2 regions of the Kluyvera huaxiensis genome follow, and region 1 is predicted to be linked to the other one. Evidence: predicted binding sites of a transcription regulator. Region 1 holds the regulator's gene; the other holds the start of a gene.
The links. Region 1 encodes PurR, which represses purine synthesis genes. Its sites were predicted from a motif close to CANGCAAACGTTTGCNTG; they were not measured.

Region 1 (7,424 bases):
CGCAAGGCTTGCCAGGAAGCACAGACCCAGCTGCAGCGTATTTTGTAACGCCGCGGCACGGCCGGTGGCCTGTGGGAAAGGCTTCAGTGCCTGAGCAACAACGATCGGATAGATAGCGCCGTTGGCGATAGCCATCACGCAGAATGGAATCAGCAATGCGGTCAGAGAGACGTTTTCTACCAGACCAGCGGCCCAGGTTGCTATCACGCTAACACCGAAAAGTACCAGCAACCATGGCAGAAGCTGCGAACCTTGCCATTTTTGTAGCGCTGCGCGACAGCCGTAGCCGCCCACCAGGAAGGCGATGGTCTGCGGTACGTAGCTCAGGCCAATCACGGTTGGGCTATAGCCCATTTCATGCAGGATAAACGGTGAGCCGGTGAGCCACGCAAAGAAGCTGGCGGAACAGGCCGCATAAATCAGTACGTTGCCGCGATAGTCTTTGCTGCGCAGCAGGCGCATAAAGGTTAATTTCTCTTCGCTGGTGGCATTCTTTTTGTGCGCAGGTTTCAGGCGCAGCGCTGGCAGCATCAGCACCAAGGTGATGATGAACAGGGTGGCAAAGATAGCCTGCCAGTCAAAGTGCGCCAACAGCCAGCTGCCAAGCAGCGGGGCTAACGCAGGGGAAAGCCCAACCAGCGGCATGATGGTGGCAAAAATTCGATTGGTACGATGCGCTGGATAGTAGTCAGTGACCATCGCCTGCCAGGTGACAGCTGCGGCACAGACGCCGACCGCTTGCACAAAGCGCAGCACCAGCAGTGTGGTGCCATCGCGTACCCACAGCATCCCCAGACAACCAATGGCGAAAATGGTTAAACCCGCCAACAGAATAGGTTTACGGCCATAGCGGTCAGACAGTGGCCCCCACAGCAGTTGCGCTATCGCGAAACCCGCGAGGAACAGACTCAGGCTGGCACTCACTGCGGATGCCGGCGTTTGCAGGTCTTCCTGAATGGCCGCGAAGGCTGGCAGGTACATATCGGTCGCCAAAAAGCCCAGCACGCTGAGTCCCGCGAGCCAGACTAAAAATCCTTTCCCAGGTTGCATAAATCGCCCTTTTTATCGTTAGTAAATAGTCCGGCAGAGTGTAGAGAGTGCAATAGCGGTTGTGAAACGCTAATATTTGAGTCATGGGTTCAAATTTTTTGCAGGCAAAAAATGTGGTCTGAATATTCTCTGGAAGTGGTTGATGCGGTAGCCCGTAATGGTAGTTTTAGCGCGGCAGCGCAGGAGCTGCACCGGGTGCCTTCAGCGGTTAGCTATACGGTGCGTCAGCTTGAAGAGTGGCTGGCGGTCCCGCTGTTTGAACGACGCCATCGGGATGTTGAATTAACGCCCGCGGGAGCATGGTTTTTAAAGGAAGGGCGCTCTGTCATCAAAAAAATGCAGATCACGCGCCAGCAATGCCAGCAGATTGCTAACGGCTGGCGCGGGCAGTTAGCCATTGCCGTCGATAATATCGTTAAACCGGAACGTACCCGCCAGCTGATTGTCGATTTTTACCGTCATTTTAACGATGTTGAACTGATTGTTTTTCAGGAAGTGTTCAACGGCGTGTGGGACGCCCTGGCTGATGGACGCGTGGAATTAGCGATTGGCGCCACCCAGGCCATTCCGGTCGGTGGGCGCTTTGCTTTTCGCGATATGGGCATGCTGAACTGGCACTGCGTGGTGGCGAGCTCCCATCCTCTGGCGAAGATGGAAGGCCCGCTTAGCGATGAAGTGTTGCGCAACTGGCCATCGCTGGTGCGCGAAGATACCTCGCGTTCATTACCCAAACGTACGACCTGGCTGCTGGATAACCAAAAGAGGGTGGTAGTACCGGACTGGGAATCCTCGGAAACCTGCATTTCAGCAGGGCTGTGTGCCGCAATGGTCCCCGGACATCGGGCGCAGCCGTGGCTGGATAGCGGGGAGTGGGTGGCGTTGACGCTGGAAAATCCCTTCCCGGATGCGGCTTGCTGTGTGACCTGGCAGCAAAGCGAAGCTTCGCCAGCATTAAATTGGCTGCTGGAGTATCTGGGGGACAGTGAGACGTTAAACGAGGAGTGGTTGCGGACGCCCGTGTAAGGCGTCCGTTGGAAAATTAACGGCGGTAGTCGCGGTACGGGCCGTCGGCCACGGAGCGACGCTCGATAAGGCGTGGATGCACCTCAATCGACTGCGACTCTTCGCGCTTGCTGACGATACGGTCCATCAGCATATTGAAGGCCGTTTCACCGAGCGAATCTTTTGGCTGGTGAATGGTGGTCAGCGCCGGCGTAAAGAAGCGGGAGTTGCGCACGTTATCGTAACCGATGAGTGAAATATCCTGCGGCACGCGCAGCCCCATCTCATCGGCGGCGCAGAGCGCACCCATCGCCATCACATCACCGCCGCAGAAGATGGCGGTAGGGCGCGGGTGCTGAGACAGAATCTGCTGCATCGCGCGATAGCCTGACTCGGGCTCAAAGTCGCCCTGAACAATCCAGCTAGCCGGGACGTTGATCAGCGCTTCTTCCATTGCCTTCATGAAGCCCGCCAGACGACCTGCGCCGGTGTTACGCTCCAGTGGGCCAGGGATCACGCCAATATCGCGATGGCCGCGCTCGATGAGGTAACGACCAGCCATATAGCCGCCTTCAAAGGCGTTATCGATAACCGAATCGGTAAAATCAGCTTTAGCTTCACCCCAGTCCATCACCACCATAGGAATGTGACGATACTCTTCGAGCATAGTCAGCAGGGGTTCTGGATACTCAGAGCACATGACCAGCAGGCCATCGACGCGTTTTTGCGCCATCATCGACAGATAAGCGCGCTGCTTTTCTAGATTGTTCCACGCGTTGCCGAGAATCAGGGTATAGCCTTTCTCAAAGCAGTTTTTCTCAACGGCTTCGATAATTTCGGCAAAGTAGGCGGCCTCGCTGCTGGTGGCCAGCAAACCAATCGATTTGGTGTGATTGACCTTCAAGCTACGGGCAACGGCGCTCGGTGAGTAATGCAGCTCTTTGATAGCCGCCCACACGGCTTCGCGCGTATCTTCAGCGACAAAACGCGTTTTGTTAATTACATGTGATACGGTTGTAGTGGAAACGTTTGCGCGCTTCGCTACATCTTTAATTGTTGCCATTCCATCTCACTCCAGACCCTGGCCTGCCCCTGATAAAATCGAAAGGAAAACGTTTGCCTTCACACACCCTGGCACAATCTTAGTGATTGTGATTCGCCGGGAAACGATACAGGACGACAGGAGGGGGTCAATGGCCGGTACGCTCATAAATAAGCGTCGAATTTTGACTTATCCTGGCGCAAAGTGGAAGAGCAAAAACAAACATCCTGCTAAATCTGTGAAGATTTTTACGATTAACTGTGCAAAAATGATTAAACGCAGTTTTACTGTGGTAATCAAAAGGAGAAAAATTGATGAGTACCGATCTTAAACTGTCTCTCTGTACGACCGTTATTGCGCTGGCTCTGATCGTCGCTGCAGGTTTTACCGCTATTTTGCATTAATTCCCCAGTGAGGGGGCATCCGCTCCCTCACGACTGATTGTTACTCATTTCGCAATAATCTTTTGCAGTTTTGTACACTTCTGTTTTTCTGTGATTGATGTCATGCTTTTGCACTATGTTGCCAGGCCGCGTCCAGACTGCGGCTAAACGGAGTCATTGCATGAAAATTAACTTTCCCTTACTAGCGTTAGCTATCGGGGCATTTGGTATTGGTACCACAGAGTTCTCACCGATGGGGCTGCTGCCCGTTATTGCGAAAGGCGTTGACGTCTCCATACCGGCGGCCGGAATGCTGATCAGCGCCTATGCGGTAGGGGTTATGGTCGGTGCGCCGCTGATGACGCTGCTGTTGTCCCATCGCGGCCGTCGTAACGCTCTGATCTTCCTGATGGCCATTTTTACGCTGGGCAACGTGCTGTCGGCTATTTCGCCGGACTATACCACCCTGATGCTGTCGCGCATTATTACCAGTCTCAACCACGGAGCGTTCTTCGGTCTGGGATCGGTTGTAGCGGCAAGCGTAGTGCCAAAACACAAGCAGGCCAGCGCGGTCGCCACCATGTTTATGGGGCTGACGATTGCCAATATTGGCGGCGTTCCTGCGGCAACCTGGCTTGGTGAAACAATTGGCTGGCGAATGTCGTTCCTGGCTACAGCGGGTCTTGGGGTGATTGCAATCGCGAGCCTGTGGCTGTCTCTGCCGAAAGGCGGGGCGGGGGAAAAGCCGGATGTTAAACGTGAACTGTCGGTTCTGGTTCGCCCACAGGTGCTTTCCGCACTGCTTACCACCGTGCTGGGTGCGGGGGCGATGTTCACCCTCTATACCTATATCTCACCGGTTCTGCACAGCATTACGCATGCGACTTCTGGTTTTATTACCCTGATGCTGGTGTTAATTGGCGTCGGCTTCTCAATTGGTAACTATTTGGGCGGCAAGTTCGCTGACCGCTCGGTGAGTGGGACGCTGAAAGGTTTCCTGCTGCTGTTGATGGTGATTATGCTGGCGATCCCATTCCTTGCGCAAACGCAGATAGGGGCCGCCGTCAGCATGGTGGTGTGGGGCGCGGCAACCTTTGCGGTGGTGCCTCCGCTACAGATGCGGGTGATGCGCGTGGCGCATGAAGCTCCGGGGCTATCGTCATCGGTGAATATTGGCGCGTTCAACCTGGGCAATGCGCTGGGTGCGGTAGCCGGTGGTGCGGTGATTTCCGGTGGTCTGGGTTACAGCTTTGTACCGGTGATGGGCGCGATTGTCGCCGGCCTGGCGCTGCTGGTGGTCTTCTTCAGTAGCCGCAGCCGAGGCGAAGAGGCGGTTGTTAGCCAGTAATTAAAGAAAAAGCAGAAGGTTAACCTTCTGCTTTTTTTATCACCGGATGACGCAGATGATCGTGGCTTATGCCGCCAGATTGTCAGCAACAAATTTCCAGTTCACCAGAGCCCAGAAGTGCTCCAGATAGTTTGGACGCGCGTTGCGGTAGTCGATGTAGTAAGCATGTTCCCATACATCAACGGTCAGCAGAGGCTTAGCGTCAGTCGTCAGCGGAGTGCCCGCGTTAGAGGTTGACACGATAGCCAGAGAGCCGTCTGCTTTCTTCACAAGCCAGGTCCAGCCCGCGCCGAAGTTTTTCACCGCTGCGTCGGTAAACTGGGCTTTGAACTCCGCGAAGCTACCGAAAGATTTAGCGATGGCTTCAGCCACGGCGCCAGTTGGTTCGCCACCGGCGTTTGGCGCCAGGCAGTTCCAGTAGAAGGTGTGGTTCCAAACCTGAGCCGCGTTGTTGAACACGCCGCCTTCAGAGGTGCGCACGATATCTTCCAGCGTTTTGCCTTCAAATGCGGTGCCTTTGACCAGGTTGTTCAGGTTAGTGACGTAAGTCTGGTGGTGTTTACCATAATGATACTCCAGCGTTTCCACGGAGATATGTGGAACCAGAGCGTCCTTGGCATACGGTAATGCAGGTAATTCGAACGACATTGCTACTCTCCTTATTATAGTTTGTATACCCAATAACCTTGTATTGAGTGCGGATAGAGTAGCAAATTAAAAGGTGAGATAAAAGATAAGCTTACCCCGTTTATTAACAAACGGGGTAAGTGTTTAACGAATGGTCTTCGGGGTCACGACGCGGCGAGCGCCAACGTAGTGGCGTACCCAGTAATCTTCACTCAGAGAAGTGATTTGAATATCGCGACCGGTGCGTGGAGACTGAATGAACTTACCGTTGCCGACATACACGCCAACGTGATCGGCGGTGCCGCGACCACGGGTGCGGAAGAACACCAGATCGCCGCTTTCGAGTTCACCACGGTCAACCGGACGGGCGTCGCGCAGGTGATACATTTCGTTAGCGGTGCGAGGAATGCGAATATTCACCAAATCTTTATAAGCGTAATAAACCAAACCGCTGCAATCAAAGCCGGTACGCGGTGAGTTGCCGCCCCAACGGTATGGTTTACCGAGCTGTCCCATCAGTTTATTCATTGCCGTTTTCTGCGCTTTCTGTACGCGAACTTTGTGCGCCTGGGCAATGGTTGTCGGTTGGCTTTCAACTGGGCTGGTGGTGCAGGATTTTTTGTGGCCTTTGCGTGCTGGTTTGCAGGTGGTCACGATATTGGCGGTTTTAAGCGCGCTGCCTTTCTTGCTGGCTTTGGCGGTACGAGATGGGGTGGTTTTCCGGGTGGCAGAAGCTGTTTTTTTAGCGACTGCGGATGTTGGTTTCTTTTTAGCAACGGCAGCGGTGGTTTTTTTCTTCGCGTTAGATTTACTGTCCGTATTTTTTTTCTTACGTTCACTGCCTTTTACAGGAAGCGACTTCTGCGCCGTCGGTGTTTTGGCATGCCCTGTAGCATGCGCCAACGGCGTGAAAGATAACGATGTAAACAGCAATGCACAGAGCGTGAACGACCATTTTTTTATCTGCGCCACTGAACAACCCTCTGAGTATGCAGGCTAAACATCCGTGCCTGAGTATGATTTTCAAAACCCAACGATTCTAATCCATAAAAACACGAAATGTTAATAGTGTTTTTATGTCTAAATCGTTGTTTCGTTAGCAACTGCAAAAAAAAACATCAATTGATACATATTGAGTTAAAAAATGAGCAGGATTTTCCGCTTGTTGCCGATAAAGACACATTTATAAAGCAACTTAACGCATCAGACGATAAAATAGTAAAGCGTGAACAAAATGTTATTTTCTGTTCAGGGTCTGAAACGCTACAATGGCAGACTACTGTCGTAAAAAGAAGTTTGAGGAAGCAAGATAATGAGCGAGACAATTGAAAAAATTCAGCGCCAGATCGCTGAAAACCCAATCCTGCTGTACATGAAAGGTTCCCCGAAACTGCCAAGCTGCGGTTTCTCCGCTCAGGCGGTTCAGGCACTGTCTGCCTGCGGCGAGCGCTTCGCTTATGTCGACATCCTGCAGAACCCGGATATCCGTGCTGAACTGCCAAAATATGCCAATTGGCCGACCTTCCCGCAGCTGTGGGTTGATGGCGAGCTGGTAGGCGGCTGTGACATCATCATTGAAATGTACCAGCGCGGTGAACTGCAGCCTCTGATCAAAGAGACTGCGGCGAAGTACAACACCGAAGAGCCAAAAGCAGAATAATCGCTGTCCCGGCTTCGCGTCACGATGCCGGGCGTGATATGCCTCCTGGCAGAAACAAAAAAGCGACCCGAAGGTCGCTTTTTTTACACCATTTATTCTTCGGCTATAGGCAGCGGCCAGCCGCCAAGGCGTTTCCAGCGGTTGACGATTTCGCAAAACAGAATCGCCGTCTGCTCGGTATCGTACAGCGCCGAGTGGGCCTGGGCACCATCAAAGTCCATCCCGGCTGCAGCGCAGGCTTTCGACAGCACGGTTTGCCCTAATGCCAGGCCGCTCAGCGCGGCGGTATCGAAAGTGACAAACGGGTGGAAC
Region 2 (7,424 bases), on a different contig from region 1:
AAGGATTATCGGATGGCGGACCAGTTCTTCGGTCGCCTTAATCGCCGCCTGACGCAGGGCCTTATAGCCGCCAACGATCAGCGGATAGTCGATGCCATGCTCTTTTATCCAGCTTTGCGTGATATGCGAACGCTGCCCGCCGCGAGCGCAGCACAGGTAGCCGTTCGGTGTGTCACGGCAGGCGTCCAGCCAGGCCGCAATGCGCTGCTGGCGAGTGTCGCCGGCAACCAGCTTATGCCCCAGAGCCAGCGCGGCGTCGGCCCCTTCGCGTTTATAGCAGGTGCCAACAGCGGCGCGCTCTTCGTCGGTCATCAACGGCAGGTTAACGGCGGCGGGCATTGCGCCCTGAGCGAACTCAACCGGTGCACGAACGTCAATGATGGGCGTTTCCGCGCGCAGAATGGCGCAGTAATCCGTCCCATTATTCATGGGGAAATCCTTATGTGAACAAAGTGGGGGTATTGCGGTTACGGCGGGATTTTACGCTTCAAGGAGGGGGCCGGGGAAGCGTAAGTTGCTTTCCCCGGCACTAAAGGCCTATTTCAGCCGGGTTTGCGCCCAGGCGATGCCGCTGGCGTACTCGGCTGGCAGCAGCGGAACCAGCGCTTCCAGCGTAGCGGCGAGACGGCCGGTATCGCTGTCATTGAGGTTCAGGTGGCCCACTTTACGGCCCTCGCGAACGTCTTTGTCATACCAGTGCAGGTGCACCAGCGGCAGCTTCAGCCAGTCATAGTTCAGGTCGGTGCCAATCAGGTTAACCATCACTGACGGACTATTGACCACCGGCGGCGGTAGCGGCAGGTCGGTAATGGCGCGCAGGTGCAGTTCGAACTGGCTGATGGAGGCGCCGTTCTGCGTCCAGTGGCCGCTGTTGTGCACACGCGGAGCCAGCTCGTTGATCAGCAGACCGGCAGGCGTTACGAAGCACTCCATCGCCATCACGCCCACATAGTTCAGCTCTTGCATAATGGCGGAAAGCATCGTTTCTGCCTGCGCCTGCTGCTGAGCATCTGCCTGCGGGAAGGCCACGCTCATGCGCAGAATACCGTCCTGATGTAGGTTGTGGGTCAGGGGATAGAACACGGTGCTGCCATCGTGTGCGCGAGCGCCGACCAGCGACACTTCGCCAGAGAAGTTAATACCTTGCTCAACGATGCACTCGCCGTAGCAATCGTCCGGCAGCTGTGCGGTTTCGTCGGCGCGCAGACGCCACTGGCCGCGCCCATCGTAGCCACCGGTGCGGCGTTTCACGATCGCCAGCTCGCCCAGACGGTCAAAGACCGCAGGCCACTCACCGGCGTTCGCCAGCAGCTGCCACGGAGCGGTGGCGAGGCCAAGTTTATCGAACAGCGATTTTTGCGTCAGGCGATCGGCAATAATCGGGAAAACATCGCGGTTAACAAACGCTTTATGCTCTGCCAGTTCGCGGCTCAGCGCGGTTTCCGGCCAGCGTTCAATTTCGGCGGTAATCACGCTCTGCTGAAACGGCACGGCGGCCGGGTCGGCTTCTAAGCCAACGGGCCAGACGGCAATGCCCAATGGCTCACCGGCCTGGCGCAACATCCGGCCTAGCTGGCCGTTGCCGAGTACGCAAACCTGTTTCATGCCGCACCTCGCGGATCGGGATTATCCAGCACTTCATCGGTTTGTGCTTTACGCCAGTCCTGCAGACGTTGATGCAGTTCTGCGTCGTGCTGCGCGAGGATCTGTGCGGCGAGCAGGGCGGCGTTGGCGGCGCCTGCTTTGCCAATTGCCAGCGTGCCAACCGGAATTCCGCGCGGCATCTGCACGATAGAATAGAGGCTATCGACGCCGCTCAGGGCCGCGCTCTGTACCGGAACACCCAGCACCGGTACCAGCGTTTTAGCCGCAATCATACCGGGTAAATGCGCAGCACCACCGGCACCAGCAATAATCACCTGATAACCATTGCTTTCGGCTTCTTCGGCGAAGCTAAACAGTTTATCGGGGGTGCGGTGGGCGGAAACCACTTCAACGTGGTGAGGAACATTCAGAATATCGAGGATTTCTGCGGTGAACTGCATGGTTGCCCAGTCACTTTTGGACCCCATCACGATGGCGATACGTACCGGATTATTGCGGGAAGACATACGTCTTAAAACTCCTGTGGGTGTGCTGCACACGACGTTAGAGGCCACAGAGAATAACACGGAAAATGGGCAAGGAAAACGGTTGCGTCACCCTGATAAGGGGGCGTCAGGTGGAAAAATTAAAACGGGAAGGGGATAAGTTCGACGTCGTCCTGGCTGACTTTAACCATCGAACCGTGGCTATGCCAGGCACCTAGCACCACGCGGTGCGCCGTTTCGCCGTTGGCGTTGAGCGTATGGATATCCGGACGATGAGTATGCCCGTGAATCAGCCACTGCACGTGATGTTTTTCCATCACCGCCACGACCGCCTGTGGGTTCACATCCATAATTGCCATCGACTTGCTGCTGTTGGCCGCTTTGCTGTCGTTACGCATTTTCTGCGCGATGCGGCGACGGATAAACAGCGGCAGGGCAAGGAACAATTTTTGGATCCACGGGGTGTGGACTTTGGCGCGAAACGCCAGATAGCCGGGATCGTCGGTGCACAGGGTGTCACCGTGCATAATCAGCACGTCGCGACCGTAGAGATGCAGGACTTTTTCTTCGGCAAGCAACTGCATGCCGCTCTCGCGAGCGAAACGCTTGCCGACGAGGAAATCACGGTTGCCGTGAATGAAATAGCAGGGAACGCCGGAATCGACTAATGATTTGATTGCCGTCGCGATTTCCCGGTGTAGCGGGTTAGGGTCGTCGTCGCCAATCCAGGCTTCAAACAGGTCGCCCAGAATATACAACGCATCGGCGCTGCGTGCTTCACCGGCTAAAAAACGCAGAAAACCGGCGGTGATCGCCGGTTCTTCTGTTTGCAGATGCAAATCTGCAATAAAGAGTGTCGCCACCAATTACTCGCTGATGGTCACGCTTTCGATGATAACGTCTTCTTTAGGAACGTCCTGATGCATGCCGCTACGACCGGTAGAGACTGCTTTGATTTTATCAACAACGTCCATGCCTTCTGCGACTTCAGCGAAGACACAGTAGCCCCAACCCTGCAGGCTTTCGCCGGAGAAGTTCAGGAAGTCGTTGTCTGCTACGTTGATGAAGAACTGGGCGGTCGCGGAGTGCGGAGCCTGAGTACGGGCCATCGCCAGCGTACCACGGGTGTTTTTCAGACCGTTGTTAGCTTCGTTTTTGATAGCTTCTTTGGTGGTCTTCTGGTTCATGCCCGGCTCGAAGCCGCCGCCCTGAATCATAAAGCCATTGATAACACGGTGGAAAATCGTGTTGTTGTAGAAACCTTCGCGGCAGTAGTCCAGGAAGTTTTTAACTGTTTCCGGCGCTTTGTCGTCGAACGTTTTGATGACGATATCGCCGTGATTAGTGTGGAAAGTAACCATTTCTGCATCCTGTTCCGTATTAGAGTGGTGCTTTAGCCCGCAGTTTAGCGGCATATAGGTGCCTGTTATAGCATAACCAACGACATCGATCACCTTGCATTGTGTGCTGCTTCCGGGTTGAATTACGGGTAGAATATGCCGTTTCAGGCGAAAGCCCGGTTCACACACGTAAACATGGAATTCTCGATGCTAAAAATCTTCAACACAATGACGCGCCAAAAAGAGGAATTTAAGCCTATTCACGCCGGTGAAGTCGGCATGTACGTGTGTGGTATCACCGTTTACGATCTCTGTCATATTGGCCATGGCCGTACTTTTGTCTCTTTTGACGTCGTTGCACGCTACCTGCGTTTTCTCGGCTATAAGCTGAAGTATGTACGTAACATCACCGATATCGACGACAAAATCATCAAACGCGCCAACGAAAACGGCGAGAGCTTTGTCGCGCTGGTCGACCGCATGATCGTTGAGATGCACAAAGATTTCGACGCGCTGAATATTCTGCGTCCGGACAGCGAGCCGCGTGCAACCCACCACATCGCTGAAATCATCGAAATCACCGAGCGGCTGATTGCCAAAGGTCACGCCTATGTTGCGGACAATGGCGATGTGATGTTCGACGTCCCAACCGATGCGGATTACGGCAAGCTGTCGCGCCAGGATCTGGACCAGCTGCAGGCCGGGGCCCGCGTTGATGTGGTTGACGTTAAACGTAACCCAATGGACTTCGTGCTGTGGAAAATGTCGAAAGAGGGCGAACCAAGCTGGCCGTCCCCGTGGGGCGCAGGCCGTCCGGGTTGGCATATCGAATGTTCGGCGATGAACTGCAAACAGCTGGGCAACCATTTTGATATTCACGGCGGCGGTTCAGACCTGATGTTCCCGCATCATGAAAACGAAATCGCCCAGTCTACCTGCGCGCACGATGGCGAATACGTTAATTACTGGATGCACTCCGGAATGGTGATGGTTGACCGCGAGAAGATGTCTAAATCGCTGGGCAACTTCTTTACCGTGCGCGACGTGCTGAAATATTACGACGCCGAAACCGTGCGTTACTTCCTGATGTCCGGCCACTACCGCAGCCAGCTGAACTACAGCGAAGACAACCTGAAACAGGCTCGTTCAGCGCTGGAGCGTCTGTATACCGCGCTGCGCGGCACGGTGCATTCCGACGTTGAATTTGCTCGTAGCACGCAGTACGTCGAGCGCTTTAAAGAAGCGATGGATGACGATTTCAACACGCCGGTGGCCTACGCGGTGCTGTTTGACTTAGCCAAAGAAGTGAATAACGCCAAACAGGCGGGCAATAGCGAAGAAGCAAACTCCGCAGCGACCTGTCTGCGTACGCTCGCCGCCGTGCTGGGCCTGCTGGAGCAGGATGCCGAAGTGTTCCTGCAAAGCGGTGCCCAGGCTGACGATAGCGAAGTGGCGGAAATTGAGTCGCTTATCCAACAGCGTCTGGATGCGCGTAAAGCGAAAGATTGGGCTGCAGCCGACGCCGCGCGTGACCGTCTCAACGAGATGGGTATCGTGCTGGAAGATGGCCCGCAGGGCACCACCTGGCGCCGTAAGTAAGATTTTCCCCTCTCTCCATCGGGGAGAGGGTCTTTCCCTCCAGCACTAACGCCCCTGAAGTCCTGCAATAAACTCCGTAAGAAGATCTGACAGCGGTTCGTCATACCACAACGCATAAAGATCGGCCGGAACGGCCTCTTCCAACGCCAGAAAACGCACCCCCGGCCAGTGGATCAGCCCGCAGGTTTCCGGGAGCAGCGATAATCCCATTCCCGCGCTGACCAGCGCTAACGCCGTTTGCGGCTCATTCACCTGATGGGCGATCAGCGGATAAAAGCCGGCTTCCACGCAGTGGTCCTGGAGTTGGCGGGCAAAGTCACTTTGATGAAAGGCGAGTGAGATAAGCGGCCTGCCGGAGAGGGCCGTTAAAGGCACCTTATCCCGTTGGCACAGTGGATCGTTTTCCGGTACGGCCAGCGCGACCGATTCATGCGCGATGAGCTGATTACGAATATGGTCTTCGGCATAGGGCAGTACGTTACGGTTAATCGCGATATCAATCGTACGGGCTCGTAGGGCGGCAATTTGCTTATGCTGCGATAACTCATGCAGGCTCCACTCCACATCAGGATAGCGCGCCTTAAAACTTTTGAGCCGCGTCAGTAATGTCCCCCACAGTGCGCTGCCGATAATGCCAATACTGATGTGCTGATTTGCGCTACGACCAATTTGCCGAACATAGTTGAGTGAATGTTCTGTGGCATTCAGGATGCGGTCTACCTCAGTTTTTAAAACCTGGCCTGCGCGAGTTAACGTCACGCGACGGCTGGTTCGCTCAAACAGTTTGGTTTCCAGCGTCTCTTCCAGCTCTTTAATTTGGATGCTCAACGGCGGTTGAGAAATGTTCAGCCGGGCCGCTGCACGTCCGAAATGCAGCTCTTCGGCCAGCACCTGAAAATAGCGCAGCGCGCGGATATTAATACGATTATTCGTCAGGGCATCGGTCATGGTTTGTTTGGGAAAAAGAGGAGGGAAGGCCATCATGCCGCCCTCCTTTTTTGTTGTCAAACGGCCGCCTTTGCGGGGGAATGCAGGCGTTCCGCCCGGCTACAAACAATGGCGACCACCAGAACGACCAGCAGGACAGCGTAAGAGAATGTGGCGGTATTTAGCGCGCCGTGCAGGCCGTAGCGCGAGTTCACCAATGAAGATACGCTGGCGAACAGCAGCGTTCCCACCGTGCCGCAGGTCAGCAACGCGGAGATGAGCGTCGGGGAACTTTGGCTAACCTGCAGTGATCCGTAGCTCATCAGACCGGAAAACAGTCCTGAGTTGAAGAAACCGAAGATGGCGCAGGCCAGCAGAATCAAGGTGGTATTGCTGCTGTTAGCAATGACAACAATGGCTATCAGCCCGATGCCGGTACAGCCGAGCAGGAAGGTGCGCAGCTTCATCCACTTCACGGTGAATTGATTGAGGAACAGACCTATAGCTTTCGCCACCCAGTACACGGTGGTGTACAGCGCCGCGTCCTGCGGTTGAATATTGAAACGAGATTGCAGATAGCCCGGCGTCCACATGGTGAAGATAGGCTCCGCCAGCAAGAAGGCGAACAGGGCAAAACAGATTAAGTAAATTGACGTGCCCCACGGCTCGCGCGCGGCGGTCGCGCTGTGTTGTTGCGCAGCCGTGGCTTCGGTTGCCGGGAAGCGGCAGCGAAGGGTCAGCGCCAGCATCAACGCCCCTAAACCGCCCATAATCCCGTACATCGCCACCCAGCTTGCGACCATGCGGAACAGCCATGCCAGCAGGAAAGAGAGCGTCGCTCCGGCCAGGCTAAAAAAGAAGTCGGTAAAAATAAGGCTGGAGGAGCGGCTCTTTTCATCCGGATTAATACGTACCACCAGGTAACTGCCGATGGTCATAAAAATCCCCCCGCAGGCACCGATACCGGCGACGGCGAAGCTGAACATGGTGAGCGTCGGGGCGACGAAGAGAATCGCACTGATAAGCACCGTTAGCGCGGCGGCGATCGCCAGCGGCTTTTGCAGCCCCCATTTTCGCATCAGAATGCCGCCCAGCATGATAGGGATAAACATGCCGATGTTCATCAGCGTAAAGACCTGGCCGATAAAGCTGGGATCTTTATTGAAAGCGGCGCACAGCGGGCCGAGGACGATGCCGAGAGTGGAGACCAGCGCGCCGACGAAGTAATAGCTCAGATACGAGACGGCATTTAAATTATGACGAGAATATGAAGCGTCTGACATAAACATCTCTCCGGGCAGGCAGCGAGCTGCCCGCCGATGAATCAGGGGTTAGGCATACTGTTTGATGAATTGGCCAATCAGGCGAATAAAGTCGCCGGTCACCATCGCCGCGCATTTCAGCGTCTGTTCGTGCGAGAGTTCTACGTCGCTCAGTCCTTCCGCCATATTGGTAATGGCGGAAACCG

Region 2: a site for PurR is predicted at 2,183-2,200, ahead of purE (5-(carboxyamino)imidazole ribonucleotide mutase). Genes of this name have one in related genera too.

What each region holds. Positions count from the first base shown of each region.
Region 1 covers NZ_JBEFLV010000001.1:70,964-78,387, forward strand. Annotated here, with positions in the region: gene punC (purine nucleoside transporter PunC) at 1-1,050, opposite strand, end outside; gene punR (DNA-binding transcriptional activator PunR) at 1,162-2,073, shown strand; gene purR (HTH-type transcriptional repressor PurR) at 2,090-3,115, opposite strand; gene cydH (cytochrome bd-I oxidase subunit CydH) at 3,409-3,498, shown strand; gene ABOC97_RS00410 (MFS transporter) at 3,659-4,825, shown strand; gene sodB (superoxide dismutase [Fe]) at 4,892-5,473, opposite strand; gene ABOC97_RS00420 (C40 family peptidase) at 5,597-6,424, opposite strand; gene ABOC97_RS00425 (Grx4 family monothiol glutaredoxin) at 6,765-7,112, shown strand; gene rnt (ribonuclease T) at 7,205-7,424, opposite strand, start outside.
Region 2 covers NZ_JBEFLV010000014.1:67,444-74,867, reverse strand. Annotated here, with positions in the region: gene mnmH (tRNA 2-selenouridine(34) synthase MnmH) at 1-429, opposite strand, end outside; gene purK (5-(carboxyamino)imidazole ribonucleotide synthase) at 538-1,605, opposite strand; gene purE (5-(carboxyamino)imidazole ribonucleotide mutase) at 1,602-2,111, opposite strand; gene lpxH (UDP-2,3-diacylglucosamine diphosphatase) at 2,231-2,953, opposite strand; gene ppiB (peptidylprolyl isomerase B) at 2,957-3,451, opposite strand; gene cysS (cysteine--tRNA ligase) at 3,638-5,029, shown strand; gene ABOC97_RS15245 (LysR family transcriptional regulator) at 5,075-6,010, opposite strand; gene tsgA (MFS transporter TsgA) at 6,034-7,239, opposite strand; gene xapA (xanthosine phosphorylase) at 7,288-7,424, opposite strand, start outside.